One region of the Streptococcus sp. KHUD_013 genome, then DNA from elsewhere that is predicted to be linked to it. Evidence: predicted binding sites of a transcription regulator. Region 1 holds the regulator's gene; each other region holds the start of a gene.
What was found. Region 1 encodes CtsR, which represses protease genes until heat stress. Its sites were predicted from a motif close to TTGGTCAAAAAAGGTCAAANA; they were not measured.
Positions count from the first base shown of each region.

Region 2: ACOXXR_RS02490 (ATP-dependent Clp protease proteolytic subunit) is a predicted target of CtsR. The motif match lies at 1,237-1,257, and genes of this name have one in related genera.
Region 3: ACOXXR_RS06970 (ATP-dependent Clp protease ATP-binding subunit) is a predicted target of CtsR. The motif match lies at 7,626-7,646, and genes of this name have one in related genera.

Region 1 is NZ_CP186264.1:131,443-141,230, forward strand. It holds gene ACOXXR_RS00580 (alpha-L-fucosidase) at 1-3,378, shown strand, start outside; gene ACOXXR_RS00585 (CtsR family transcriptional regulator) at 3,606-4,064, shown strand; gene ACOXXR_RS00590 (ATP-dependent Clp protease ATP-binding subunit) at 4,072-6,501, shown strand; gene ACOXXR_RS00595 (ECF transporter S component) at 6,513-7,001, shown strand; gene ACOXXR_RS00600 (DUF4430 domain-containing protein) at 6,982-7,386, shown strand; gene ACOXXR_RS00605 (hypothetical protein) at 7,549-8,292, shown strand; gene ACOXXR_RS00610 (AAA family ATPase) at 8,498-9,556, shown strand; gene pnuC (nicotinamide riboside transporter PnuC) at 9,569-9,788, shown strand, end outside.
Region 2 is NZ_CP186264.1:543,560-553,347, reverse strand. It holds gene ACOXXR_RS02500 (ABC transporter substrate-binding protein) at 1-6, opposite strand, end outside; gene ACOXXR_RS02495 (DUF2129 domain-containing protein) at 100-384, opposite strand; gene ACOXXR_RS02490 (ATP-dependent Clp protease proteolytic subunit) at 537-1,127, opposite strand; gene upp (uracil phosphoribosyltransferase) at 1,290-1,919, opposite strand; gene mgtA (magnesium-translocating P-type ATPase) at 2,020-4,680, opposite strand; M-box (ykoK) riboswitch at 4,904-5,058, opposite strand; gene ACOXXR_RS02475 (MalY/PatB family protein) at 5,100-6,269, opposite strand; gene ACOXXR_RS02470 (cystathionine gamma-synthase) at 6,279-7,373, opposite strand; gene ACOXXR_RS02465 (putative polysaccharide biosynthesis protein) at 7,513-9,141, opposite strand; gene ACOXXR_RS02460 (UDP-N-acetylmuramoyl-L-alanyl-D-glutamate--L-lysine ligase) at 9,228-9,788, shown strand, end outside.
Region 3 is NZ_CP186264.1:1,457,839-1,467,626, forward strand. It holds gene recN (DNA repair protein RecN) at 1-1,473, opposite strand, end outside; gene ACOXXR_RS06930 (arginine repressor) at 1,481-1,912, opposite strand; gene ACOXXR_RS06935 (TlyA family RNA methyltransferase) at 1,905-2,720, opposite strand; gene ACOXXR_RS06940 (polyprenyl synthetase family protein) at 2,701-3,588, opposite strand; gene ACOXXR_RS06945 (exodeoxyribonuclease VII small subunit) at 3,585-3,797, opposite strand; gene xseA (exodeoxyribonuclease VII large subunit) at 3,775-5,115, opposite strand; gene ACOXXR_RS06955 (NAD(P)H-hydrate dehydratase) at 5,240-6,082, opposite strand; gene ACOXXR_RS06960 (bifunctional methylenetetrahydrofolate dehydrogenase/methenyltetrahydrofolate cyclohydrolase) at 6,216-7,070, opposite strand; gene ACOXXR_RS06965 (DUF1797 family protein) at 7,227-7,457, opposite strand; gene ACOXXR_RS06970 (ATP-dependent Clp protease ATP-binding subunit) at 7,687-9,788, shown strand, end outside.

The DNA.
Region 1 (9,788 bases):
GGTCCGCTTCCTAGCAAGGCCCAAATGCAATACCATCGCGGAGAACTGGCAGCCTTCATCCACTTTGGGATGAACACCTACTACGATCGTGAGTGGGGAGATGGGCAAGAAGACCCTTATTATTTCTATCCAGAGCATCTGGATACCGATCAGTGGATCAAAACCCTGAAAGACGCTGGCTTCAAACGGACCATCATGGTCGTCAAGCACCACGATGGTTTCCTCTTGTACCCTTCTAAATACACCGACCATACCATTGCCAAAAGTGGTTGGAAGGAAGGAAAAGGCGATATCCTAGCCGAAGTTTCGGCTTCTGCTAGCAAGTATGACATGGATATGGGGGTCTACCTCTCCCCTTGGGATGCTCACAGCCCGCTCTACCATGTGGATACAGAGGACCAATACAACGAATACTATCTCAACCAGCTCAAAGAAATCCTTGAAAATCCTAAATATGGAAACAAAGGCAAATTTGTTGAAGTCTGGATGGATGGAGCGCGTGGCGATGGGGCTCAAAAAGTAACCTATACCTTCGATAAGTGGTTTGACGCCATCCGTAAAGCCCAAGGGGATATTGCTATCTTCTCAGCTGAGCCCACCAATGTTCGCTGGATAGGAAATGAAAAGGGAATTGCTGGAGATCCAGTTTGGCATAAGGTCAATCCGGATAAGATTCGCAACAATCCATCCAATAGCTATCTCAACCATGGAGATCCAGAAGGGAAACAATACTCAGTTGGAGAAGCGGATGTTTCCATTCGCTCTGGCTGGTTCTACCATGACAATCAAGAGCCTAAGTCCCTGCGTGAATTGATGGACATTTACTTCAAATCTGTCGGTCGTGGGACGCCACTCTTGCTCAATATTCCACCCAATCAAGATGGGAAGTTTGCGGACGCCGATGTGGCTCGTTTGAAAGAATTCCGCCAGACTTTGGACCAACTCTACAGCGTGGACTATGCAGCGGGCGCTTTGGTAGAAGCTGACTCGACACGGCGCAATTCGCATTACGCAGCTAGCCATTTGACAGATGGCGATGAAAAGACCAGTTGGGCACCTGCCGATGATGCTAAGACCGGCTCTTTCGTGCTCGACCTTGGAAAAGAGCAACATTTTGATGTAGTAGAGCTCAAAGAAACCATCGAGAAAGGCCAACGGATTTCCGGTTTCACCATCGATGTAGCGGTGAATGGCCAATGGGTTCCTTTTGGGGCTGGGTCAACCGTTGGATACCGCCGTTTGATCAAAGGGCAACCAGTTGATAGTCGCTACCTCCGAGTGTCAATTACTGATGCCCAAGCCACTCCAATCTTGAACGGTGTCTCTGTCTATAAGACACCAGCCAGCATCGAAGAAACCGATGGCTATCCGCTTGGTTTGACCTATCATTCCGATCGAACAGCTGATCGGGCCAATAGCCAATGGAATGAAGAGGGAGAAGGCGTTCGAGGCACCTCTATGTGGACCAAGGAAGCGGGAGCTTCTGCAACCTATCAATTCGAAGGGACCAAGGCCTATGTGGTCGCAACTGTAGACCCAGGTCATGGGGAAATGGATGTCTATGTCGATGGGCAAAAACTAGCGACGGTCAATACCCAAAGTCCAACTCGCAAACGCAGCCAAAAGGTTTATGAAACACCAGATTTGAAAGCAGGTTCCCATACCTTGACCTTGGTCAATAGCAAGGGAGATGCTATCGCAACGGAAGGGATTTATGCCCTCAATAACCAAGAAAAAGGCCTCTTTGAGTTTGCTCAGCCAACCTTAGCTGTTAAAAAAGGAGAGCCAGCGCAAATCGTCGTCAAAAGAAAAGGTGGCTCTAAAGGAAGTGCCAGTCTTAAGTTAATCACAGAACCAGGAACAGGGGTTCATGGCAAGGTCTACAAAGATACCAATGTCACCCTTGAGTTCGCAGATGGCGAGACAGAAAAAACAGTCCAAGTCCCAACCCTTGATTTTGCAGGAAAAGCGACCGATGTCTATGACTTTAAGGCCAAATTGTTGCATCCGGATCAAGGCAGCCTGGTCGGCTTTATTCCAGAACTGACAGTCCAAGTGATGAACGAGGACCTACTTCCAGAAAATCGCAAAGAAGTGGATGATCAAGATCCAAAACTGCACTACAGCCAAGGCTGGAATCATGAGACGGACAATCGAGACTTCTCAAATGGAACGGAATCTTGGTCTAGCTTCAACCAAGTAACCGATGAAGAAGGAAAGAAACACATTGATGTGACCATCACCTTCAAGGGAACTGGTGTGGAAGTTCGAGGAGTGGTTGATCCAAGCCATGGTCTCTACAGCGTCACCCTAGATGGAAAAGAAATGGCCTTTGAAGAAGGGCGTGGTCATGACTATGAGATTGAAGGCGACCATTACTTCAGTGGCTATGGAGATCAACGCAAACTGGACCAGAGTTTGGTCAATCTGCAAGGTCTAGCAAAAGGCTACCACCAATTACGTCTGCACTTGGATCCGTCTCTCAATGATCCTCAGTCATCTAGAGCCATCCAGGTAGACCGCTTTATCCTATCAGGAAAAGATAGTCAGTTGCTCAGTCAAGAAGAGCTCCAACAGGTTATCAAAGAAGGAGTAGAAAAAATCAAGGCTACTTCTCTCGATCGCTTGAAAGCAAATCTCAAATCAACTGTTCAAGAGCAATTGACGGAATTGACTCAGTTGTTGAATCAAGAGCGACCAGATTTGGTTGCTACAGCGAATCAAGTGGAAGCCCTTGAGACCATCTTAGAAGATGCTCATAATTATGAACCGCTGACGCAGACACGCCCAGACGAAGGTGTTCGGGATTTGATTCTTGAAAAGCCAGAACTTCTCATCGAAGCGGAGGAGATTCCATTTGAGAGTCAAACGCGTGAAAGCAAGGACTTGGCCAAGGGCGAAAGCCGGATCCTTCAAGCAGGGAAGGTTGGACGCCGCTTGAAGTTGATCGAGGTTCGACAAGAAGAAGGCAAAGAAATTCGGACAGAAGTCGATGCCTTTGTCGAAGTGGAAGCCCAGAACCAGATTACAGAAGTCGGAACAGGAGTGGTAGAAGAACATCCTGTGACACCTGATCTACCGACTCCAATAACACCTGTAACTCCAAGTAAAGACTTACAAGTTCATGCACATCATTCAACAGTAGAAGATAAAAAAGAGAAAGAAACTCCGGTTCTTCTGAAAGAGACGATTCCAGAAGTAACTGCTGTTTTGACTGCCGAGCATCCAATAGTAGAAGAGGTTGAAAGCCCTTCTCTACAACCGGAAGGTAAACTGCCACAGACAGGATCAGAGAAGGCAAGTTTCTTAGCCTGGATGGGACTTTTCGGCTTAGGCTTCTTAGGCGGAAGAGTAAAATTCGCTCGTCGAAAATCCTAATGCTCCTTCTATAAGAGGTTAGCAATCGCTAGCCTCTTTTTTGTTTCTTCTGGCTACCAGTAAGGGGGATTCAGATTCCATCTGGACGTAGTCTTTGCTTTATTTACAGGCGTAAAAATTGTATAATAGTCAGATAAGGTCAATAATGACATCATGGATGATGAGACCATTTTTTATCCTCTGAAGCAGAGAGCTCATCTAGAATGAAACCATCAGAAAGGAGCATCATGGCAAGTAAAAATACATCAGATAGCATCGAGGCCTATATCAAGTTGCTACTGGCTCAAGCAGGAATCGCTGAGCTCAAGAGAAGCGAATTAGCGGATGTTTTCCAAGTTGTTCCTAGTCAAATCAATTATGTGATTAAGACCCGCTTCACCGAAAGTCGAGGCTACATCGTAGAGAGCAAGCGTGGAGGCGGAGGTTATATCCGGATTGGCAAGATTCAATTTTCAGACCAACACCAGATGCTAACAGAGCTTGGCGCAAGCATTGGAGAACAGATCAGTCAGACTGTATTCTGTGATATCCTCCAGATGCTATTTGAAGAAAAACTCCTTACAAAGAGAGAAGCAGAGCTCTTGTCAGTGATGACAACAGACGAGGTTTTGGGAAGTGAAGCCCATCGCTTACGATCCAATATCCTACGAAAAATTATCCAACAAGTCGATAGAAAGGGAATGTAATCTCCTTATGAACTATTCAAAAGCCCTATTAGAAACGATTGAAGCCGCTCAAATCTTGGCGGGTCATTTTGATTCCCAAACCCTAGATACCTGGCATATCCTAGTGGCCCTAGCAAATAACCCCTATAGTGTAGCTGGTTCCGTCTTAAGTGACTATCCTATGCAGATTGATGATTTTCAAGACGCAGCTGAGCACATCACGGGCCAAGTCTACCAACGGGATGGTCGCTATGAGGTATTTCCTTTTTCTTTCCGTGTAGAAGAAATCATGAACCGTTCCCAAGAGATTGCCCAGGCAGTCCATGCCAAAAGTCTTGGAACAGAGCATGTCCTCTTGGCGCTCTTACTAGAGCGGGGAACCTTAGCTTCTCAAGTGTTGGAGTATGTGGGCTTCCGCTATGATGATCAGGAAGATGGCATTAAAATCGTCGAACTTCGTAAGAGTTTGGAACAACGAGCAGGTTGGGACAAGGAAGCTGTCAAGGCTATCCGTTCTCTCTATCGGTCCCAGCAACCAAATCGTCAAACCATGGGAAATATGATGGGCATGCCAGCCTCTACCAGCGGTGGTTTGGAAGACTACACCCGAGATTTGACAGAAATGGCTCGCAATGGCAGTTTGGAACCGGTGATTGGTCGGGGGCAAGAAATCTCGCGGATGATTCAGATTTTGAGCCGCAAAACGAAAAATAATCCAGTCCTCGTTGGAGATGCCGGTGTCGGAAAGACTGCTCTGGCTTTGGGCTTGGCCCAACGGATTGCCAGTGGAGATGTCCCAACTGAACTTGCTAAGATGCGTGTCTTAGAGTTAGACTTGATGAATGTTGTTGCGGGAACGCGTTTCCGTGGGGATTTTGAAGAGCGGATGAACAACATCATCAATGATATTGAAGAAGATGGCCATGTCATTCTCTTCATTGATGAGCTCCATACCATTATGGGATCTGGATCAGGGATTGACTCCACCTTGGATGCAGCCAATATCTTGAAGCCTGCCTTGGCTCGCGGGACCTTACGGACCGTAGGAGCGACTACGCAAGAAGAATACCAAAAACACATCGAAAAAGATGCCGCTCTGTCACGCCGTTTTGCCAAGGTTTTGATTGAGCAACCGTCTGTTGCGGATAGCATTGCTATTTTGCAAGGGCTCAAGAAGACCTATGAGCGTCACCACCGTGTCCATATTACGGATGCAGCCATTGAGACAGCCGTTGTCTATGCCCATCGTTATTTGACCAGTCGCCTCTTGCCAGACTCAGCCATTGATCTTTTGGATGAGGCGGCAGCGACTGTACAAAACAAGGGGCCTCAAGCGGGTCTTCAGTCCGATTTGACAGCTGCCGATCAGGCCTTGCTCAAGGGACAGTGGAAAAAAGTTGCTCAGTTACTAAAAGAAGACGCCAGTCCGAAAGGCTATCAGTTAGAAGTCAAGGAAGAGGATATCCTGAAGACGCTCAGTCAGCTTTCTGGCATTCCTGTGGAGAAACTCACCCAAACAGCGGCTAAGAAATACCTTGAATTAGAAGCGGAACTTCATAAGCGCGTGATCGGTCAGGATCAGGCCGTCTCAAGTATTAGCCGAGCGATTCGCCGTAATCAGTCGGGTATTCGGTCTCACAAGCGACCAATTGGTTCCTTCCTCTTCCTCGGTCCGACAGGAGTCGGGAAAACCGAGCTAGCCAAGGCGCTTGCTGAGGTCCTCTTTGATGACGAGTCCGCTTTGATTCGCTTTGATATGAGTGAATACATGGAGAAATTTGCGGCTAGTCGTCTCAACGGAGCTCCTCCGGGTTACGTTGGTTATGAAGAAGGTGGTGAGTTGACGGAAAAAGTCCGCAACAAACCTTATTCAGTCCTCTTGTTTGATGAGGTGGAAAAAGCCCATCCAGATATCTTTAACGTTCTCTTGCAAGTCTTGGATGACGGTGTCTTGACCGACAGCAAGGGACGCAAGGTGGATTTCTCCAATACCATTATTATCATGACGTCAAACTTGGGAGCTACTACTTTACGAGATGATAAGACAGTTGGTTTTGGAGCCAAGGATATTCGCTTTGACCAAGCCAATATGGAAAAACGCATCTTCGAAGAGTTGAAGAAGACCTATCGACCAGAGTTTATCAACCGGATTGATGAAAAGGTCGTCTTCCATAGCTTGACCAGTGACCAAATGCACGAGATTGTCAAGATTATGGTGAAACCGTTGGTTCAATCCCTAGCAGAGAAGGGCATTGCTCTGAAATTCCAGGCGTCTGCCCTTAAATGGCTGGCAACTCACGGATATGATCCAGAGATGGGAGCTCGACCTTTGCGTCGAACTATCCAGACCCAGGTGGAAGACTACTTGGCAGAGATCCTCTTGAGAGGAGAAGTGGCTGAAGGTCAAACCCTCAAGGTAGGTGTCAAGTCTGGTCAGCTTAACTTCACGATTGACTAGGAGGATATGCAGTGCCTCTCAAACGCTTGACCCGAATCACCCTCCTAGCAGCACTCTGTGTGGTGTTGCGACAAGCTTTTGCCTTTCTACCCAATGTCCAACCCATTAGTGCCATCTTCTTTTTGCTGGTGCTATTCGAAGACTGGCCATTCGCCTGTTTGGTGATGGCTGTCACTATGTTTACTTCAGCCTTTCTCTTGGGGATGAGTCCAGTGGTAGTCGCTCAGATTCTAGTCTTTGCCCTCCTCTTGACTCTTTGGCGAGGGCTTTGCCACCACTTGTCTTTGGAAGTCCAAACCCTAGTGGTCGGCATCTTATCCTTTCTCTACGGGATGTTGATTGATAGTGTTTATGCTGTCCTCTATCACATGCCTTGGTGGACCTATGCTCTGGTAAATGGCTTTAGCTTTAACCTAGCCCATGCCCTTTCCACCGCTTGTTTTTATCCTTTACTTTATGTCATATTTAGGAGATTGTATCATGAAAAAAACACTTTATAGCTTGTTTACTGTCTTAGCGGCTCTTGTCTTGGTTAGCTGCGGACAAAGCACACCATCAGCTACGAAAAACTCAGCTTCTAGCTCACAAGTAGCAAAAGAAAAAGAAAGTACCATTACGGTAAGTATCGCCCCTGAAGGGCAAGAAGCTCAAAGCAAGACCCTAAAGGTTGCAGAAAAAGCCAACTTGATGGAAGTCCTTAAAGGCAACTACAAAATTGAGGAGAAGGGTGGCCTCATCACCTCGATCGATGGAGTAGCCCAAGACGAAAGCAAGGGGCTCTATTGGATGTACAAGATCAATGGAGAGATGGCACCAAAAGGGGCAGCAGAGACCACTGTCCAAGATGGAGACACTATCGAATTTTATCAAGAAGTCTATCAATAAGAAAAAGAGTGAATGCTTGGACTAGGACTCCATGGGTTCACTCTTTTTTTGAAACTAGTTTCTATTTTTTATAAGAATTGTGAATCCTCTTGACGTCCCTATAGATAAATGTTACAATTATATTACAAAATGTAACAAATGTTACAAAAGAGAGGTATTGCCATGAAAATGAAAGGAACCTTATTTAGTCTATCCACCCTTGCTCTAACAGCTGCTCTTCTCTTAAGCGGCTGTGGATCAGAAAAGAAAAAGGAAACCAGTCCATCTTCAACTAATAAAATTGCACAAGTAAAACAAAGTTCTACGAGTAAAAAAGAAGAGAAAAAGGCTATAAGCAAAACCACACAAAGCCAACAAAGCGCAGAGGTGGCAGCATCTCCTACCATCGCTTCGAGCGAGACACAAGCGAGCCAAAAAAGTCCGTCAACTCCGGTGACACCAAGAGTTCCAGAAGCCAGTCAAGGCCTGGTTCCAACTCCTTCCAAAGAAACAAAACCAGCAGTGAACTCAGCACCAGAAAAACAAAAACGTCCTAGCTTGGAGGAAGGTCGCACGAGTGCTAAAGAGCAAGCCTCTAAGACAGAGAACCCACGCTATAAAGGTGTGTTAGCTTATGCCTCAGGGGATTATTCTACAGCAGCAGGTAGTTGGACCGATGGTCGCGATACCGGCGTAACAATTGGGCAAGGAGGTCAAGTGACCATTCAAACTCCAGGTGGCGATGCAGTGGGCTATACGATTGGAAGCTATGAATACAACTTGGATCATGGTCATTATCATGCTGGCTTGATTTCCACTCAAGATGGATCTACAGCTAGCTTGGATATAGTCGTCGGTCAAGATGGTCAAGTGGCAAGTGTTCAAGTGGCTGAAAATGGACATGCGCACGCCTTGGTTCGGGAATAATGACTCGCCATTAAGAAATATTAAAAAAATGATTGAAATCAGAGGTTCAATTCTGTATAATAACATACAGAGTTGGATCTTTTTAATTTTTATTTTATAAAAATATATTTTTTTATAAAAAAGTATTGACACTGGCTAATTATAGTTTATAATAAAAGTATAAGCAAAGCATGTTTTGAAATAATAATACAAAGGAGCCAGTAAGATGAAAGAAAAAGTGGCAGTGGTTTTTGGAACATTTGCCCCCCTTCATCAAGGGCATATTGATTTAATTCAACGGGCAAAGCGCCAATGTGACCGCGTTCGTGTAATTGTTTCTGGGTACAAAGGAGACCGTGGAGAAGAAGTTGGACTTCCTTTGCAGAAACGTTTTCGCTATATCCGAGAAGGTTTTTCAAATGATGAACTCACTCAAATATATAAACTTGACGAGACAGATCTTCCCCGCTATCCTTTGGGATGGGAGCCTTGGTTGAAAACAGCCTTAGAAACCATTCAATATCATGCAGAGAGAGAAGAGCTGATCTTCTTTGTTGGAGAGAAGGCTTACCAAGAAGAACTTGAAGCGCGAGGCTTTGAAGCCCGCCTGCAGGAGCGTCAGTTTGGCATCTCAGGAACCCTCATCAGAGAGAACCCGAGCAAATATTGGAAATATATTGCCCAACCCTTCCGTCGTCAGTTTACGAAAAAGGTTCTCATTATGGGTAGTGCTAGTAATGGGAAGACGACCTTGGCAAAGGATTTGGCCCGTTTCTATGATGCGCCAGTGAGCTTGGAATATGCTCGGGAGTACCAAATTAGAAATAATGTACGGGATGATGAACTAACACCAAAAGATTACTATTATCTCCTACTCGGACAATACGATCAAACCTCAAAATTAATCGATAGTAGTGCCAATCGTGGCTTAGTCATTGCGGATACAAATTCTCTGGTGACGAAGGGCTATTACGACTACTATATGGAAGTAGAAGGCCAAGAGACCGGTATGACGGATACCTTTGACAATCTCTTTGTCAGCATCTTAGCTAAGGAAAAGTGGGATTTAATCTTATTTGTCCAACCTATTGGCTCCTATGTTAATGATGGTTTCCGTGATATGACCATGGCAGATGATGAAATTCGCAACAGTTTTTCAAATCACCTGGATTACCTCCGCCATCAATACCTCTCGGATATCCCTACAGCCTATCTCGGGCAAGACTACTTGGGGAATTATGAAGAAGCGAAACGTGTCATCGATACGATTTATCAAGCTGATTAAAGGAGAAGCAACATGAAACGATTACAAGAAAAAATTCAAACATTTGGGGAACATTTAAAAAATGTCCATCGAGAAGCAGGCAAACGTGGCTTTGTAGGCATTATGAAACTCCTTTGGAAAGACCTGTTCGCTGGCCGCACATTGACACAATGGCTCTATTTGCTTGCTTTGTCCAGCGTGCCCTTTATCTTAGAATTTACCAATCAGGAAGCGAGTCATGATTGGTTGGGGC
Region 2 (9,788 bases), 410 kb from region 1:
CTTCATTTGTAATAATCTCCTTAAATAATTCTTTAAATAAATAGATATTAAGAATATACCGAATTATCTGAAAATTGTCAATATAAAAAACGCAATCCTTTAAATGATTGCGTTTTCTCCTTGTGTTTCATCCTTTTGACGATGCAAACTTCCCACAAAATCACGATCCAATTCTTGAATATGGCAAATTTGTACCTTCTTTACAAAGCGTTCTTTTTTTAATTGCTGCACGATTTCAAGGACTTGAGGACTATCGACATAGACCTGTACATAGCGCATTTTTTTGGAATGATAGATCACATCCCCAATTCCCTGTAATTTCTTTGCATCTCGATTATAATACAATTTTACAATTAAGCCTGTTCTAGCTTGCTTCTCAAACATATACAATCCCTTTCTGCTTCTGTTACAAGTATAGCAAATTTTAGGTAAAAATTCTATCTTTTTCTAGAAAGACTAAAAAAGAGGCTGGGACAAAAGTCCTAGCCTCTCAATTATCTTTGGATTGTCGAGCAAGACGCAGTGGTTGAGTTTCCTTATCCAAGATTGTTGTTGGCCATGATTTCATCGATGAAACCATAAGCTAAGGTTTCTTCTGCAGTCATCCAATTATCCCGTTCTGCATCAGCATGGATTTTCTTGATGGTTTGACCTGAATTCTCTGCCAAGATTTTTTCCAATCTGTGACGTGTTTTCAACAAGTGTTCTGCAGCAATCGCCATATCTGTTTGTTGGGTACCGCCACCAGTACCACCCATTGGTTGGTGGATCATGTACTCAGCATTTGGCAACATGAAACGTTTGCCTTTGGCACCACTTGATGCAATCACAGTTCCCATTGAAGCAGCCATCCCCATAACAATAGTTTGGACGTCTGATTTGATAAAGTTCATGGTATCGACGATAGCCAACCCTGCAGAGACAGAGCCTCCTGGCGTATTGATATACATATAGATATCTTTGGTATTATCTTGGGCATCCAAGAAGAGCAATTGGGCAATAATCGAATTGGCCATTTGATCTTCTACCGGTCCTGTTACCATGATAATACGGTCTTTTAATAAGCGGGAATAGATGTCGTACGAGCGTTCGCCACGACTGGTTTGTTCAATAACTACTGGAATCATTCATTCATCTCCTTTTATCCATTATAACCGGCACCACCTCATGAGTTTCATCCGGTTGATTCGAGAGGCTAACTCTCCTTCCAATCTTTATAAAAGCTATTATATCCCATTGGTCAACAAAGGTCAATTTTTTACTTTCCCAAAGAAGGATTGGATAGGCGCTTATTTGGTACCAAACAAGCGGTCCCCAGCATCTCCAAGGCCTGGAACAATGTAGCCATGATCATTCAAGTGGTCGTCGAGGGCTGCTGTAAAGATATCAACATCTGGATGAGCTTCTTGAAGAGCTTTCACCCCTTCAGGTGCTGCCACCAAGCAGACAAACTTGATGTGGCTAGCTCCACGTTTTTTCAAAGAATCAATCGCAAGAATAGCTGATCCACCAGTTGCAAGCATTGGATCTACTACAAAGATGCGACGTTGATCAATATCTTCTGGCAATTTCACCAAGTATTCAACTGGCTTCAAGGTTTCTTCATCGCGGTACATCCCGATATGCCCAACTTTGGCAGCCGGTACCAAACTCAAGAGCCCATCTACCATCCCGATTCCTGCACGAAGGATTGGGACAATTGCTAGTTTTTTACCAGCAATTTGTTTTTGAACCGTTTTTGTGATAGGTGTTTCGATTTCTACATCTTCAAGAGGAAGTTCGCGCAACACCTCGTAGCCCATCAACATAGCAATTTCATCAACTAATTCACGAAAAGCCTTTGTAGAGGTATCAGTCCGACGCAAAATAGACAATTTATGCTGAATCAGTGGATGTTTAATAACTTCAAGTTTTCCCATTGTGGTTCCTTCTTTCTCTATATTCATCTTATTATATCAAAAAGGAAGAAAAAGGCCTACAAATATGCAAACCTTTTCTTTTCTTATTTTAATTACTATCTTATAGCCACTCTTTGTACTTGCCAATATAATAGTGTTTGACCAGGGTGACACTTGCCATATAAAGGAAGAGGATTCCCGCCAGTAATAGGAAGTAAAGACTATTTAGTGGCGCTACTTTCAACAAGGAAGCCAGTGGGCCATATGGTAGGAAGGTCACAAAGAGGGCCCCCAATAAAGTCGTTGCCATGACTGCAAGGGCTGGCCAACTTTGAACAAAAGGCAATTTTGGAGAGCGGAGCATATAGATGACCATAGTTTGGGACCACATGGACTCGATAAACCAGCCGGTTTGAAAGAGCATGATGAAGAGTCCCGCACTGTCTGCTCCATGGACATAGCCATAGCCTGTAATCATAGGTACGATGATAAAGTAGAGAGCGATAAAGGTCAAGATGTCAAAGACAGAGGAAATAGGACCAAACCAGGCCATAAAGCGGGTAATGGATTTTGCTTCCCAAATCCGAGGTTTCTTCAAGAAGTCCTTATCCACTCGGTCAAAAGGCAAGGCGATACAGGAAAGGTCATAAACCAAGTTTAAAACGATGAGATGGATGGGGGCCATTGGAAGAAAAGGAAGGAAAATACTAGCAAAGAGAAGAGAGAAGATATTTCCGAAATTAGAAGAAACAGTCATCTTGATGTACTTGGTCATGTTGGCATAAACTTTGCGGCCTTCTACCAAGCCTTTTTCGAGGACCATCAAGTCTTTATCCAGAAGGATAACATCTGCTGTTTCTTTGGCAATATCGACAGCTGTATCAACCGAAATCCCCACATCTGCCACTTTCATAGAAGGAGCATCGTTGATCCCATCTCCCATATAGCCGACCTTGTGGCCATTTGCTTTGAGTTGCAAGATAATGCGTGCTTTTTGATCTGGAGATAATTTTGCAAAAACGGTGGTGGTTTCTACTGCTTGGGCCAAGTCTGAATCAGAGAGACTGTCGATATCGCTACCCAGCAAAATGCGGTCAACATCCAGTCCCACCTTTTCACAAACCGCTTGGGTCACTTTCTCATTATCACCCGTAAGGATTTTAGTAGCAACTCCGTATTCCGCAAGGGTATTGATGGCTGGTGCTGCGGATGGTTTTGGTGGATCCAAGAAGGCTAGGTAACCCGTCAAGATCATGTCTGCTTCATCTGCCACTTCAAAGGCATAGCCTTCCTCAAGATTTGATTTGTAACTAACCCCTAGCACGCGCAAACCTTGTTCATTCAGTTGAGCTACTTCTGCCAAGACGTCTTCCCGCACTTGGTCTGTCAGGGGAATAATCTCATCCTTGTATTCCACATAGTTAGAGACTGCTAGCATTTCTTCCAAGGCTCCCTTGGTGACCATGCTCACGACTCCCTCCTCATCTTTGACAATGACACTCATCCGCCGGCGTTCAAAGTCAAAAGGCAATTCATCAATTTTTTGGAAGCTTTGGTCCAAGCCTCTGACAATCTCATGTTTCTTAGCTTCTCTTTCTGTCCGACTGATAATGGCCCGGTCCATCAAATTTTTTAGGCCGGTTTGGAAGTAAGAATTGAGATAGGCCCGACGAAGGACAGACAAATCCAAGTCCCCATGAATGTCGAGGGGGTATTCGAGTACAATCTCATCTTGGGTCAAGGTTCCTGTCTTGTCCGTACAGAGGATATCAATAGCGCCTAGATCTTGAATAGCGTTGAGCTTTTTGATGACCACCTTTTCTTTGGCCATGATAATGGAACCCTTGGCCAAGCTGGCTGTGATAATCATTGGGAGCATTTCCGGAGTCAAGCCCACCCCTACACTGAGGGCAAAGACCCCTGCTTCCAGCCAGTCCCCATCTGTCAAACCATTGATAAAGAAGACGATGGGTACCATGACCATCATGAGTCGGATCAACAACCAAGAGATGGTGTTCATTTCTCGTTCAAAAGAGGTTGGTTCATCATACGTATTGATGGTTTGCTCAATCGCTCCCATCATGGTTTCATCCCCAACGACCAAGACCAAGGCTGTTGCTCGACCCGAGATGACATTGGTCCCCATGAAAGCTAGACTTTCACTCTCCAAAAGACTGTCCAGATTTTGGCCACTTGCTTTTTTCAAGCAGACTTTTTCGACAGCATCGCTCTCTCCAGTCAAACCGGATTGTTGGACGAAGAAGTCTCGTGAATCCAACAAGACCACATCTGCTGGGATCATGTCGCCTGCACTCAGTTTGATCAAGTCTCCCACCACAATCTCATCAATGGGAATTTCTTCTTCCTTGCCTTCTCTAATCACTGTTGCTGTATTGACAATCATGCGAGAAAGGTTGCTAGCAGCCTTGTCACTTCGCAATTCTTGGATAAAGCGAATCCCTCCAGAGAGAAGGACGAGAACGACGATGATGAGAGAGGTCGTTGGATCTTCCTCACCTGGTTTGGCTAACCAAACATTGGTCACCAGAGAAACAAGAGCAATGAGCAGTAAGATGACTGTGAAGGGATTGATGATGGATTCAACAATCCGTTTCCAGATAGAATCATCTTGCCCCTTTGTGAGGACATTTTCTCCATAGCTATCCCGGTTTTCCTCTACTTGGTCTTCCGTCAAACCAGACCAGCTAGATTGATAGGTTGCTAAGGTTCTTGTTTCTACATCTTGCAATGCAGCTATGAGTCTTTCTTTTGTTGTTTGCATTGGAATCTCCTTTTAAATCAGGAGCCAAACGCTTATAGAGTCCCGATGACACAAATCAGCGATTGGCTGGCTATGTGCGGTTCGGGATGATCGTCGATTTGTATCATAGTGTTCTCCTTTTCTACTTGATAGGTGAGAGGCTTCTTAAGCATAAGAAAAAAGCCCTCCCCTTTTATAGGTAGGACTCATTAAACTCGTCGTTTATTTTTTAATAAAAATTCTCAAAAAATAGACCGTCCAAGCTTTAGCTCCGCAAGGCAATGAAATGAGCTTAGTCTTGACCTTTGCGATCAGGACTGTTGACCAACGAGTAGTGTCTCCACTGCTTTGCGGTAGTCATCCGTATCCTTGTGGTAGCCTCACCTACCGTTATTCCCCTTGAGTATACTCCTCCCCTATAGAAAAGTCAACCCTTAAAATCAACCTTTTTTAGGAAAATTTGTTACGATCCGATCGACAATCTCTTGGACTAGGGTTTTCGGAGCTGCCACATTCAAACGGGCATGTTGCTTCCCTTCTACTCCAAAGTCTGTCCCTTTATTAAGGATGACCTTAGCCTGGTCATGAAGTCGAGCATGGAGTTCTTCCTCTGACAAACCGTAGGCAGAAAAATCAAGCCAGAGCAGATAGGTCCCTTGCGGTTTCATCACACCAATGTCTGTCTGCTCACGCAAAACTTCTACAGTGTAGTTGATATTTTCTTCCAAGACTTCCTTTAAGTCCTCTAACCAAGCCTTTCCATTCTGATAGGCTACTTCGGTGGCGATAAATCCAAGGGCAGAAATTTCATGTTGATTGTTTCGCAACTGCTGAGCTTGGAAGGATTTTCTTAGTGCATCATTTTCGATGATGGCATAGGAATTTTTTGTCCCTGCGATGTTGAAGGTTTTGGTCGCACTCGATAAGACAAGGGTGAAGTCCTTAAAGCTTGGATCTACCGTATTAAAAGAAACGTGCTGGTGCCCAAACAATACCAAATCTTGGTGAATTTCATCGGAAACAAGCAAGACCCCATATTTTTGACAGAGGCGACCAATCTTTTCTAGGACTTCTCGTTCCCAGACGCGACCGCCTGGATTATGAGGATTGCACAGGATGTAGAGCTTGACTTGGTGCTCCACAAAGTCTTTTTCCAATTGCTCAAAATCAATTTGGAAAAGTCCATCCACTTCTACTAAGGAATTGGTCACTAATTTGCGTTGATTGAGGCGGACGCTACGGGCAAAGGGTGGATAGACTGGCGTATTGATGAGAACAGCCTCTCCTTCCTTAGTGAAAGCCTGAATAGCCGTTGAAATAGACGGAACCACACCTTCCATAAAGACAATGGCTTCCTTCTCAAACACATATCCATGCTCTGACTTTTCCCACTCCTGAACAGCTCGGTAAAGCTCTTCACTAGGATAGGTGTAGCCGTAGACTAATTGATCCGCGTAATTTCGAATGGCTTGTCGAACCGCAGGTAAGGATTCAAAATCCATATCTGCAATCCAGGCAGGAAGAAGTTCTGGATCTTGCTCTGACTCCTTCCACTTGCTAGTATGATGCCCCAAACGATTAGGGACAGTCAAAAATTGTTCTTTTCCCATGATGGACTCCTATCTAGCCAATGCTTGTTCTAAATCCTCAATCAAATCTCGCGCATCTTCAATTCCGATGGAAAGGCGAAGCAAGTCATCCGTTAACCCATAGGAATGACGAACCTCTGCAGGAATATCCGCGTGGGTCTGTGTAGTTGGGTAGGTAATCAAACTCTCCACTCCACCTAAGCTTTCTGCAAAGGTTAAGACTTGCAAGTGGTTCAAAATGGTTGGAATCTTTTCTTGGTGGCTTACTTTAAAGGAAACCATGCCTCCCTTGCCAGTATACAAGACTTCCTTAACAGCTGGATGCCCCTTCAAGAATTCCACTACCTTCTTCGCATTTTCTGTAGAGCGCTCCATACGAAGGGCTAAGGTTTTTAAACCACGGATCAATTGGTAGCTGTCAAAAGGAGAGAGAACAGCTCCAGTTGTGTTTAAGTTATAAAAGAGTTGCTCATAAAGGCCTTCATCATCAGTCACCACAACACCAGCCAAAACGTCATTATGACCTGCTAGATACTTGGTCGCTGAGTGGAGGACGATGTCTGCTCCTTCTTCAATTGGACGTTGGTAGATAGGGCTATAGAAGGTATTGTCTACAATCACTTTTGCCCCTTTTTCATGAGCGAGTTTAGCTAATTTCTGGATGTCAAACTCCAGCATGAGTGGGTTGGTAGGCGTTTCAATATAGAGAATATCCACCTCTCCCTTCAATCCTTCTACCAATTCTTCTTCTGAATTTGCATAGGTAAAGAAAAAGCGTCCTTCTTGTTCCATTTGGTTGAACCAGCGGAAAGAGCCTCCATAAAGATCTCTTACTGCCAAGACCTTACTGCCAACAGGAAAAATACTAAAGGCTAAGACAATGGCAGACATACCTGAGCTCGTCACCAAGGCATGCTCTGCACTCTCAATAGCTGCCAAGGTCTTTTCAGCGTTTACCCGAGTCGGATTCTTGGTACGGATATAGTCAAAACCAGTAGATTGACCAAACTCTGGATGCTGGTAAGTGGTTGAAAAATGAAGCGGAGTAATCAAAGCCCCTGTTGCTGGATCCGACTTGATTCCCGCTTGAGCTAGGATGGTGTTAATATTCTTTTTGTGACTCATACAAACCTCCAATGGACGTAAATTCAATTGTCTCTATTGTATCACTTCTTTAGATGATTCGGTTTTTCCTTTTTCAAGAGCTAGATATAGCTTCAAACTATAATGAAAAAAGAGGTGGGATAGACCCAACCTCTACTGGTTATGAAATATGAAATTTATTTCGAAGACTGGCTGCCTTGCTACCAATGAAGCGATCTAAGAAACGAAGACGAAGACCGAGGCCACCGTATACGACGATTCCCACACCACCAATCAGAGCTACATAGAGCATGCTGGTCACTCGACCATTTGGTTTGATCACCATGCCGAGGATAAAGCCTGCAACTAGGACTACCAAGAGCATAATCAAGGTGAGAATGGCTGTCAATAAGCTTCGTTTGAAGACTGTCTTGCGATTGAAATGAGTCACCTGATGAATTTCCTTGTACATAAGAACAATCGGAATCATGAGGCCAATCGTAGTAGAAAGAAGAGGACCATAAGCCTTAAAGAGATAAATGAACGGTACTTGGAGAATCAGTTTTACCAATACTCCATAACCAAAGTAAAGAATCGCCTTCCGATTTTGGAAAAGAGCCTGGATCATTGGAGAGAGAACCGTATACAAGCCTAGGATAACCGTTTGTAACATGGCTAGGATAAAGAGTCCTAAAGCCAGGGAATCAGGTTTCCCGTAAAAGACCGTATAGAGAGGCTCTGCAATGGCTACTGCTCCAATCGTCGCTGGAAGCAAGAAGGCTACTAGCATGGTCAAATTATCTTGAACCAGCTTACCTGCAGCCCGGAAATCACCCTTGACATAGTTCTCTGTAAGAAGAGGGATTCCCACCCCACCGATCGATGTCGCAACTGCAATTAAAATCATGGTAATCTTGTTCGGATTCGCTGAGAAGTAACTGAACTGAACCAAAAGCTCTGAACGAGTAAAGTTGGTGAACCAAGACATGACATTGCTATAGGTCATCTGGTCGATGATTTGGAAGAGTTGAATGGCTGATCCTGTCACAATGAACGGAATCGCTTCACGAATAGTATCCCACAAGAGAGCCTTGGTATCAATCTGGCTATCAGACTCTGGGCGATGGATAATGTGCTGTAGAAGCCCTGTTTTCCAGAGGTAATAGACGAGGACTAGAAGACTCGCTCCCATCCCAATAAAGGCTGCAAAAGTGGACTGGGTCACAGCTTCAACGTAATCACCTGAGCCAACCTTCATAATGAAGTAGGCTGTCAAGAGCATCCAGATAACCCGAATCACTTGCTCAGCAATTTGACTGATAGCATAAGGTTTCAGATTGTTATGCCCTTGGAAGAAGCCACGAATGACACTCATGGAAGGGAAAATCAAGACTGCCCAAGACAAGCTCTGCATGACAGGGATTAGGTCTTTCCCACCTCCAGACAGATTTGCAAATACTGGGGAAAGCACATACATGATAATAGCAAAAACCAAGCCCAATAAAGACATGAACTTAAGGAAGCCACGAATCATGGCAAAACTGTGCTCTTCTTGCCCCTTGGTATTGTACTTGGCCACCTGCTTAGCGACTGCTACTGGGACGCCTGCTGTTGAAATCAGCAAAAACCAAGCGTAGATATTGTAGCCCATAGTGAAGAGACCGTTTGCCTCTGCGCCATGTTTACCCATCCAGATATACCAAGGGATGATATAGGCCGCACCTAAGAGACGACTAATGAAATTGCTAGCTGTTAACCAGACTGTACCTCGAAGCATCTGGGCCTGTTGATTACTTGTTTCGTTACTCATATGTTTCCTCTACTTTATAGTCTTCTTTCATTATAAACTTTTCCTTTACACTTGTAAAATAAGGTCTTTCAGTTTAAAATAGGATTATGATAAAGATAGAAACTGTACTAAACATTTTAAAAGAGGATCACAACTTTCGTGAGATCCTACAAGACGGAGAATACCACTATTCAGCAAGTGGTGTTTCTTTTAATCAAATAAGCTACGATAGTCGAAAAGTCAACTCCGAGACCCTCTTTTTTGTCAAGGGGGCAAATTTCAAGAAGGAATTTTTGGAGCAAGCGATCGAGCAAGGTCTCCAGTGGTATGTCGCTGAGCAAGACTTTGAGGTCAGCATCCCAGCCATTATCGTTACGGATATCAAACAGGCTATGAGCTTGATTGCCATGGAATTCTATGGCCACCCTGAGCGCCAGCTAAAACTCTTAGCTTTTACAGGGACCAAAGGCAAAACCACTTCTGCTTACTATGCCTACAAGATTCTTGAGCAAGGCCACCGTCCGGCTATGCTATCCACTATGAATACAACTTTGGATGGCAAGACCTTCTTCAAATCAACCTTGACTACCCCAGAAAGTATCGATCTCTTTGAAATGATGGCCCAGGCAGTTGCCAATGATCGGACCCACCTGATTATGGAGGTCTCT
Region 3 (9,788 bases), 660 kb from region 1:
CAAATGAGAGATGGCTAGCACCTGACCAAAACGTCCAATTTTATAGATCTTAGAAGCAATGGCTTGAGCGACCCGACCAGATACCCCTGTATCCACCTCGTCAAAGACGATACTGGTCTTGCCTTCTTTTCGAGAAAAGGCGGACTTGATGGCCAACATAAGACGGGACAATTCACCACCTGAGGCTACTTTTACCAAAGGCTTAAAGTCCTCTCCAGGGTTGGTCGAAATATAAAATTCAACCGTTTCGTTTCCTTCCCGATTAAACTTAGATGGAGTAAAACGCACTTGGAAACGGGCTTTTTCCATGTAGAGATCCGCCAATTCCTGCTGAATTTCTGCTTCCAGCTCTTGAGCTAAGGCATGGCGCCCTTGACTCAGTTCCTTGGCCAGGGCAACCAGCTGGCCTTCCATAGACTTGAGTTCTTTCTCTAAGTCTTCAGAAGAGGTTCCACCTCCTGTTAACAGGCTATATTCCTTACTGATTTGCTCCAAATAATCAAGGACATCTTTTACCTGACCGCCGTACTTACGCGTAATTGAGTGGATCAGGTCTAATCGAGCTTCTACCTGCATCAAACGGTTGCCGTCAAAGTCCAAGCCATCTACCAGATCCTCCAAGCGTTTGGTCAGATCTTCCAGAGTATAGTAGGTCTCAGCCATTTGATCAGACAAGGTCTTGTAGTCCGGATCATACTCTTCGATACTTTGCAGATCATTCATGGCCGATCGAACATTGCTAAGACTGGAGAAGTCTTCTGCATCCAGCATAGCGTAGGCATTGCTTAGGGTATCTGCTATCATCTTATGATTTAGCAGGCGTTGCCGTTCTTGCTCTAACTGGACATCTTCATCCAGGGACAAGGCCACTGCCTCGATTTCCGAAATTTGGTATTCCAGCATCTCGATTCGAGCTTGGTTTTCCTGGTTATTTTTTTGGATCTGCAAGACCTGCTTGCGCAAGGACTTATAATTCTCAAAGGTCTCTCTGTAGGCCTTCTTGGTCGCAAAAAAAGCATCCTCCCCAAAGCTATCCAGCATAGCGATATGCAATGGAGCCCGCATCAGTTCTTCCTGATCGTGCTGACCATGAATATCTACCAAATGCTGACCAACGGCCTTGAGGACAGAGAGGTTGACCATCTGCCCATTGATCCGACTGACACTCCGGCCATTCTGGAAAATTTCTCTGCGAATAATCAACTCCTCTGCCCATTCTAAGCCCTGCTCCTCAAATAACTGCTGAAGAGCACGGTTTTCGTCAATCGCAAAGAGGCCTTCAATCTCAGCCTTAGGAGCCCCGTGGCGGATCACATCTGTCGTTGCCCGGCTGCCTAGCATCATATTCATGGCATCGATAATGATGGATTTTCCTGCACCAGTTTCACCGGTTAAAACCGTCATCCCCGTTTCAAAATTCAGAGCGATTTCTTCAATGATGGCAAAGTTCTTAATTGAAATTTCTAATAGCATCTCTCTCCTACCATTCCATCAATCGTTGTTCGATAAACTGAGCCTTTTCTTCCGAGCGGGCCACAATAAAAATACTATTGTCGTCTGAAATCATACTAAAGATGATGTCATCGAAATCTTCCTGTAGATGGCGCTTGACTAAATAGGCTGTCCCTGGGACAAGCTTGAGGGTCAGAAAACTCCCCATGCGTTCAAAAGATTGAAGATTATTTTCTGCTAATTTTCCACTATGTTGGACACGTGGCAATTCATAGACATAGGCTGAACCTTTTAATGGCGTTTTAATAATGCCCAACTCTTTAATATCACGGGAAACAGTCGCTTGTGTCGCAGAAATTCCCGCTTCCCTCAGATGTTCGACAATTGCATCCTGAGTGCCGACTTTATTTTCTCGGATAAAGCGTCGTATTTTTTCTAATCGGTTTTGTTTACTATTCATGTTTAAAATCAGTGTGGGCTTTGTCGACGACAGCTACAAACTCTTGCTGATCGAGACGATTTTGCCCGGTATTTTTTTCTAAATAAAGTAAAAATTCAATATTGCCATGGCCCCCTTGAATCGGAGAATAATCCACTCCCAAGACGGAGAAGCCATGTTCTATCGCAAAGCCTTGAACCTGTTCCAAGACGGACAGATGGACCTTGGCATCCTTGATAATCCCATTTTTTCCAATCTGCTCCCGACCAGCTTCAAACTGGGGTTTGACTAGAGCGACCACCTGGCCTCCTTCTTGCAAAATCCCATGAAGAGCAGGCAAGATAAGGTTGAGGGAAATAAAACTAACATCAATACTAGCAAAACTTGGTCTTTGCTCAAAATCTTCAGACGTCGCATAGCGAAAGTTGAACTGCTCCATCGAGATGACACGAGGATCCTGACGGAGTTTCCAAGCCAACTGATTGGTCCCTACATCCACTGCATAGACCAAGGCAGCTCCATTTTGGAGCATGACATCCGTAAAGCCCCCTGTTGAGGCACCAATATCTAGCGTGATCTTGTCCTGCAAGTCAATCTCAAAAAGGGCCAAGGCCTTTTCTAACTTGAGACCACCTCGACTGACATATTTGAGTTTTTCACCCTTGAGTTTTAATTCAGTCGCTTCATCAATTTTTTCACCTGGTTTATCGAAGCGCTCGCCATTATGGACCGCAACGACCAAACCAGCCATCACACCGCGTTTGGCCTGCTCCCGGGTTTCAAATAGTCCCTGCTTGTAGGCCAGTACGTCAACTCTTTCCTTGACCATGAATTCTCAGTCTTTCTATTATGTTCTTGATTCCAGTCCCTTCGAAGGAAACTTGATTAGAAATGCGATCGAGCAAGTCCTCACAGGCATCCAACTCTCGATCCAAATAAGCCTGAGCTCCATCTAGACCAAGTAGCGCAGGATAGGTCGACTTTTCTGCCTGCAGGTCCTTCTGAGGGGTTTTCCCTAAAGAGGCAAAATCGGCTATCACATCCAAAATATCATCCCGAATCTGAAAGGCCAAGCCTAAATGGAGGCCAATTTCCTCTAAGAGAGTCGCAACAGCTGGCTCAAGCTCTAAGAGGATCCCCGCAGCTTGGAAAGGATATGCTAGCAGTCGTCCCGTCTTATTGGCATGGATGACTTGCAACTGGTCCAAGTTCAGGCTCGCTCCTTCCCCTTCCATATCCAAGACTTGGCCTGCCACCATCCCAGCTGTCCCTGAAGCATCCGATAATAAGGCAATCAGTTGCACCCGAATAGAAGCTGGAAGGTCCGCTTCTGCCACACAGCCAAAGGCATCTAAGAAGAGAGAGTCTCCTGCTAAGATGGCTAGGTCTTCCCCAAATTTTTTGTGGTTGGTCAATTGACCACGACGGTAATCATCATTATCCATCGCTGGTAGATCATCATGGATCAAGCTTCCCGTATGGATCATTTCAAGAGCGGCTGCCACCTGAAAATGAGCCTCAAGGATTGGAGCATGAAAAGCCTCCAGCAACTCCAATAAGAGCAAAGGCCGAATCCGTTTGCCCCCTGCATGGACTGAATAAAGGATGGATTCTACCAAACGGGGAGCGATTTGTTTGGCCTCGTAGAAGCCTTCAATCGCTTTTTCGACCCCTTGCAGTTTTTCTTCTAAGATCATACCAGTTCCGTTTCTGAGCCATCTGCTTGCATAACCTTGACCAAGGTCTTTTCAGCCTGATCCAGCGTTTCTTGCAAGTCTTTTGATAGCTTCATTCCTTTCTGAAACTCTGAAATGGCCTCTTCGAGAGGCACTTGCCCACTTTCCAATTTTTGGACAATAGCTTCCAAATCAGCTAAATTTTCTTCAAATTTCTTTTCTTTCGACATGCTTTACCTCTACTTCTACTTGCCCATCCCGCATGACTAGCGTCAAGGCATCCTTTTCTTTGATTGTATCCACACTATCCAAAACCTGATCTCCAGCCTGTACCAAGGCGTAGCCTCTAGCCACAATGCGACTGGTATCCAACATCAAGAGAGCTTCTGATAGGCGCTTGGCATCTGCTGCTTTTGTTTGGTAGAGCTCCTTGATTTTCAAGATCATCAATCGCTCCATTTGGAGAATCTGGTCTCGATAGCGCTCCAGCTGATGCTGGGGCGCTTGAGAAGCCAGCCGATGGCGGAGTTCTTGTAACTGACGGCTATTTCTGGTAATTGACTCTGACACGGCCTGTTTCAGTCGCAATTGAATCTGATCTAATTTTTGCAGATAAGAGTCATACAGCCGCTCTGGTTGACGGAAGATGACCGATTGGCTCAGTTTTTGCAGGCGCTCCCGATTATATACTAGGCGGTTGCGCATAGCGGTTGCCATCCGCCCCTCCTGCTTCTGCAAATGATTAAGCAGGTCCAACTTGGTCACAGGCGTTGCCAGCTCAGCCGCAGCTGTAGGAGTGGCTGCCCGGCGATCTGCTACAAAGTCTGCCAGAGTGGTGTCTGTCTCATGGCCCACACTGGAAATGATGGGAATTCTGGACTCAAAAATAGCCCGCACAACCGGCTCTTCATTAAAAGCCCACAGGTCCTCGATAGACCCACCACCACGACCGATAATCAAGACATCTAAGTCCGTCCGAGCATTGGCCTTTTGGATATTGGCGACAATTTCTTGGGCAGCTCCTTCTCCTTGTACCTTGGTTGGAAAAAGGAGAATCTCCACACCAGGAAAACGCCGAGTGACAGTGGTGATGATATCCCGAATAACTGCCCCACTCTGACTGGTAATAACCCCGATTTTATTGGAAAACTGGGGAATGGCCTGTTTGAACTTCTCTTGAAAGAGCCCTTCTTCCTGGAGTTTCTTTTTCAACTGCTCAAACTGAATAGCTAAAGCACCGACGCCATCTGGCTCCGCCTTTTCGATGACAATGGAATAACTTCCACTTGGCTCATAGAGTTGGATCCGACCGATGACATTGATCTTCATGCCTTCTTCTAGCTCAAAGCCAAAACTCTTATAGATCCCCGCCCAAACAGTCGCCTGAATCACGGCTTTTTCATCCTTTAGAGAGAAATACTGATGGTTGGGACGCTTCCGGAAATTCGAGACCTGACCCGTCAAATAGACCCGCTCCAAATAGGGGTCCTTATCAAATTTTAACTTGAGGTATTTGGTCAGACTGGATACCGATAAATACTCTGACATGGTTCCCCTTTCATACGGAAAATTCTAGTATAAATTATACCAAAAATAAGCGGAAAAAGCTGATTCTACCTACGGAAAAAGCCCCAGATTTCATGATCTGAAGCTCCTATTCTATCGACTTTTCCTATTGGCTATTTTTTTTCATCCATTTGGGAATTTCTTTACTAATCGCTGTCGGCAAAACCACGTAGACTTCCTTGCTCAAGTCTTCAGCAATAGCCGAATGAAGGTGAGTAGCCACCACCACGCGCTCATAGAGTCCAACCTGTGGAAATTGGCCTGCAAATCCTGCAATCATGCCTGCCAAGGTATCGCCCATACCTCCAGTTGCCTGGTAAGGTCCCCCAACTGTTAGTTGGTAATAGTCTGGTTGTCCTTGTTGCCAAATCTTGGTCTGAGGTCCCTTTTGAACTAAGATAGATCCTTCTGGAAGTTTTCCCACAGCCATTTGTGTCCTATCTTCTCCTTGTTCCCCAATTGCTAGACCTGACATCGCCTCCCATTCTTTCTGATGAGGAGTGAAAACCAACTGAGCTTGAGGAAGAGGCAACGCTAAGCGAGTATAGATACTAATTGCTCCGCCATCTAGAATCAACACTTGGTGAGACTGAACCCTGTCAAAAACTAACTGTACAAGGTGTGTCCCTAGATCATTGTCCTTGAGGCCTGGCCCCAATAAAATAACGCCTGCTTTTGCGATTTGATCAGCCAATAATTCTTGGTCAGTCACAGCAAATGCCATGGCTTCGGGTAGCTGACTATGGAGTGCAGGGATGTTCTCCTGATCTGTCGCAACCGTGACAAGCCCCGCTCCACTCTCCACAGCTGCCAAAGCAGACATCATAATCGCTCCCCCGTAAGGGTAGGTTCCTCCAATCAAGAGAAGACGACCATAGTCACCCTTGTAGGAGTCTGACTGACGACTAACAATAACTTGTTGCAGCAATGTTTGGTCAACTCTTAACATAAGCTTTCCTTCTTTCTTCCTCTATTTTATCACGTTTAGACTAAAAAAAGGCAGGAAAGTAAGTTCCAACCTTCAAAATTTTTTCTAATCTGTCTATCGCTCCAAACACTGTCCCGACTTCATCCAAGCTGGTTTATTTTTTCAAAGCCCGAACAGCCGCTTCATAGGTCTGAGTCATCAGCATAGTAATGGTCATAGGACCCACTCCACCAGGAACAGGCGTAATATGGCTAGCAAGTGGTGCCACGGTATCGTAGTCGACATCTCCGCATAGTTTGCCATTTTCATCGCGGTTCATCCCCACATCAATGACGACTGCTCCCTCTTTGACAAAGTCAGCTGTAACAAATTTGGCACGGCCGATAGCCACCACTAGGATATCCGCTTTTCTTGCAATTTTTGCTAAATGATGGGTCCGTGAATGGGTCAAGGTCACCGTCGCATTCTTAGCTAATAGAAGCTGGGCCATGGGTTTTCCAACGATATTGGAGCGACCAATAACGACTGCACTTTTCCCCTCAACATCGATATCGTATTCCCGGAACATTTCCATGATCCCCGCAGGAGTTGAGGGAACCATGACCGGATTACCCGCCCAAAGATGGCCCATATTAAGGGGGTGGAAGCCGTCGACATCCTTATTGGGATCAATGGCTAGTAAGACAGCCTCATCGTCGATATGTGCTGGTAGAGGCAACTGGACCAAAATTCCATGCCAGAGCGGTTCCTGATTGTAGCGGTCAATAAGTGCCAAGAGTTCCTCTTGTGTAGTAGCCTCTGGTAAGCGGACCACCTCGCTACGAAAACCCGCAGCAAGAGCCGAGCGTTCTTTATTTCGTACGTAGACCTGACTAGCTGGGTTTTCTCCCACTAAAATCACCACTAAACCAGGTACCTCCCCTGTTTCCTCTTTTAAACGTGCTGTATTTTCAGCTAATTCTCCCTGTAATTTTACTGCCAAGGCCTTCCCATCAATCACATGTGTCATCTCAATCTCTTTTCTATTCAATATCTTCTCTATTATATCAGATTTGTGGACCTGCTCCTAACACTTCTTGATTAGATAAGATTATAGGAAGAAACTATAACAGTTTTCTTCCAACAAAAAAGAGACTAGATGCTCTAGACTCTTGATTGATACTTCTTAGTACAACAATTCGTAGATTTCCATTGCAATTAAGTCAATGCTATCGAATGTATAGGTCTCACGCGCTTCTACATCACGAAGAGTAAATACTGATCCATTTTCTTCATCATGGTTGTAGGCTACTTCAGCGACTACAACTCCTTCACGTTCAAAATTACGTTTTAAGTTTCCACCGTCTTTTGTCATTGCTTCCAAACGGCTGATAATTCGTACCAAATGTGATTCCATTTTGATTCTCCTATTTACTTTCTACTCTCCTATTCTATCATAAAAGAAGGAGGAAATTCCAATAAAAATCAACTTTTCCGCTTTTTTCCTCTTTATTCCATGCCTAAAACCGGACTTCATACTAAATTCTTGCAAACTTTTAGAATACTGATATAATGAAACTATAAAAGTTTGACTATTTCTGACCAATAGTTTCTACACTTTTTACCCTAGAGAAAGAGGTAAGAGAATGCTTTGTCAAAACTGTAAAATAAACGATTCAACCATTCATCTTTATACGAATGTGAATGGTCACCAACAACAAGTAGACCTTTGCCAGAACTGCTATCAAATTATGAAAACCGATCCTAACAATAGTCTCCTGGCAGGATTAAACCAACAAAATCGCGGAGGGCGGGATCCTTTTGAAGATTTCTTCAATCAACTGGGCAACTTCCAAGCTCCCCAAGAACCTCAAACGCCACCGACCCAATCAGGAGGAGGATATGGAGGTGGAAATGGCTACGGACAAAATGGGAACGGTCGAGCTACTGGACCAAATAGACCTCAAGCCAAACAACAACCAAAAGGACTCCTAGAAGAGTTTGGAATTAATGTTACTGAAATCGCTCGCCGTGGGGACATTGATCCAGTCATTGGCCGTGACGGCGAAATTCTCCGAGTTATTGAAATTTTAAACCGCCGAACCAAAAACAACCCTGTTCTGATTGGAGAACCTGGTGTCGGAAAAACAGCTGTCGTAGAGGGCCTGGCCCAGAAGATTGTCGATGGCGATGTCCCTTATAAATTACAAGACAAGGAAGTTATTCGGTTAGACGTTGTTAGCCTGGTTCAAGGGACTGGGATTCGTGGACAATTTGAAGAACGGATGCAACAACTAATGGAAGAAATCCGTCGCCGTGAAGATGTCATTTTGTTTATCGATGAAATCCATGAAATTGTAGGAGCAGGATCTGCAGGTGATGGCAACATGGATGCAGGAAATATCCTCAAACCGGCTCTCGCTCGTGGTGAATTGCAATTAGTTGGTGCCACAACACTCAATGAGTATCGTATTATCGAAAAAGATGCTGCTCTTGAACGCCGGATGCAACCAGTCAAGGTGGATGAACCAACGGTTGAAGAAACCATTACCATCCTTAAAGGCATTCAAAAGAAATACGAAGACTACCACCACGTCCACTACACAGATGGTGCTATTGAGGCTGCAGCTCTCCTCTCCAATCGCTATATCCAAGACCGCTTCTTGCCCGACAAAGCCATTGACCTCTTGGACGAAGCAGGCTCTAAGATGAATTTGACCCTCAATTTTGTCGATCCCAAAGTCATTGACCAGCGCTTAATTGAAGCCGAAAATCTCAAGGCCCAAGCGACGCGGGATGAAGATTTTGAAAAAGCAGCCTACTTCCGTGACCAAATCGCTAAGTACAAAGAAATGCAAGGGCAACAGGTCACCGACCAAGATACGCCCGTCATTAGCGAAAAGACTATCGAACACATTGTTGAGCAAAAGACCAATATTCCAGTTGGAGATTTGAAAGAAAAAGAACAGTCTCAATTGATTAATTTGGCTGCTGATTTAAAAGCTCATGTCATCGGCCAAGATGAGGCTGTTGAAAAAATTGCTAAGGCTATCCGTCGTAATCGGGTAGGACTTGGAACGCCAAACCGTCCAATCGGTAGCTTCCTCTTTGTTGGACCAACTGGTGTCGGGAAGACCGAGTTGTCCAAGCAATTGGCCATCGAACTCTTCGGTTCTGCTGATAGTATGATTCGCTTTGACATGAGTGAATACATGGAGAAACATGCCGTTGCCAAATTGGTCGGTGCTCCTCCAGGTTATGTCGGCTATGAAGAAGCTGGCCAGCTGACTGAAAAAGTACGTCGCAACCCTTACTCTCTTATTCTTCTAGATGAGGTAGAAAAGGCCCATCCTGATGTCATGCATATGTTCCTTCAAGTCTTAGATGATGGTCGCTTGACAGATGGTCAAGGCCGTACCGTTAGCTTTAAAGATACGATTATCATCATGACCTCTAATGCTGGAACTGGCAAAGCGGAGGCCAATGTTGGCTTTGGAGCAGCTCGTGAAGGTCGCACCAACTCTGTACTTGGAGAACTCGGGAACTTCTTTAGCCCTGAATTCATGAACCGTTTTGATGGCATCATTGAATTCCAACCTCTCTCAAAAGAAAACCTGCTTCAAATCGTTACTCTCATGCTGGATGAAGTCAATCAACGTCTCGCACAAAATGAGATTCATCTGGATGTGACAGAGAAGGTGAAAGAAAAATTGGTCGATCTGGGATACGATCCAAAAATGGGGGCCCG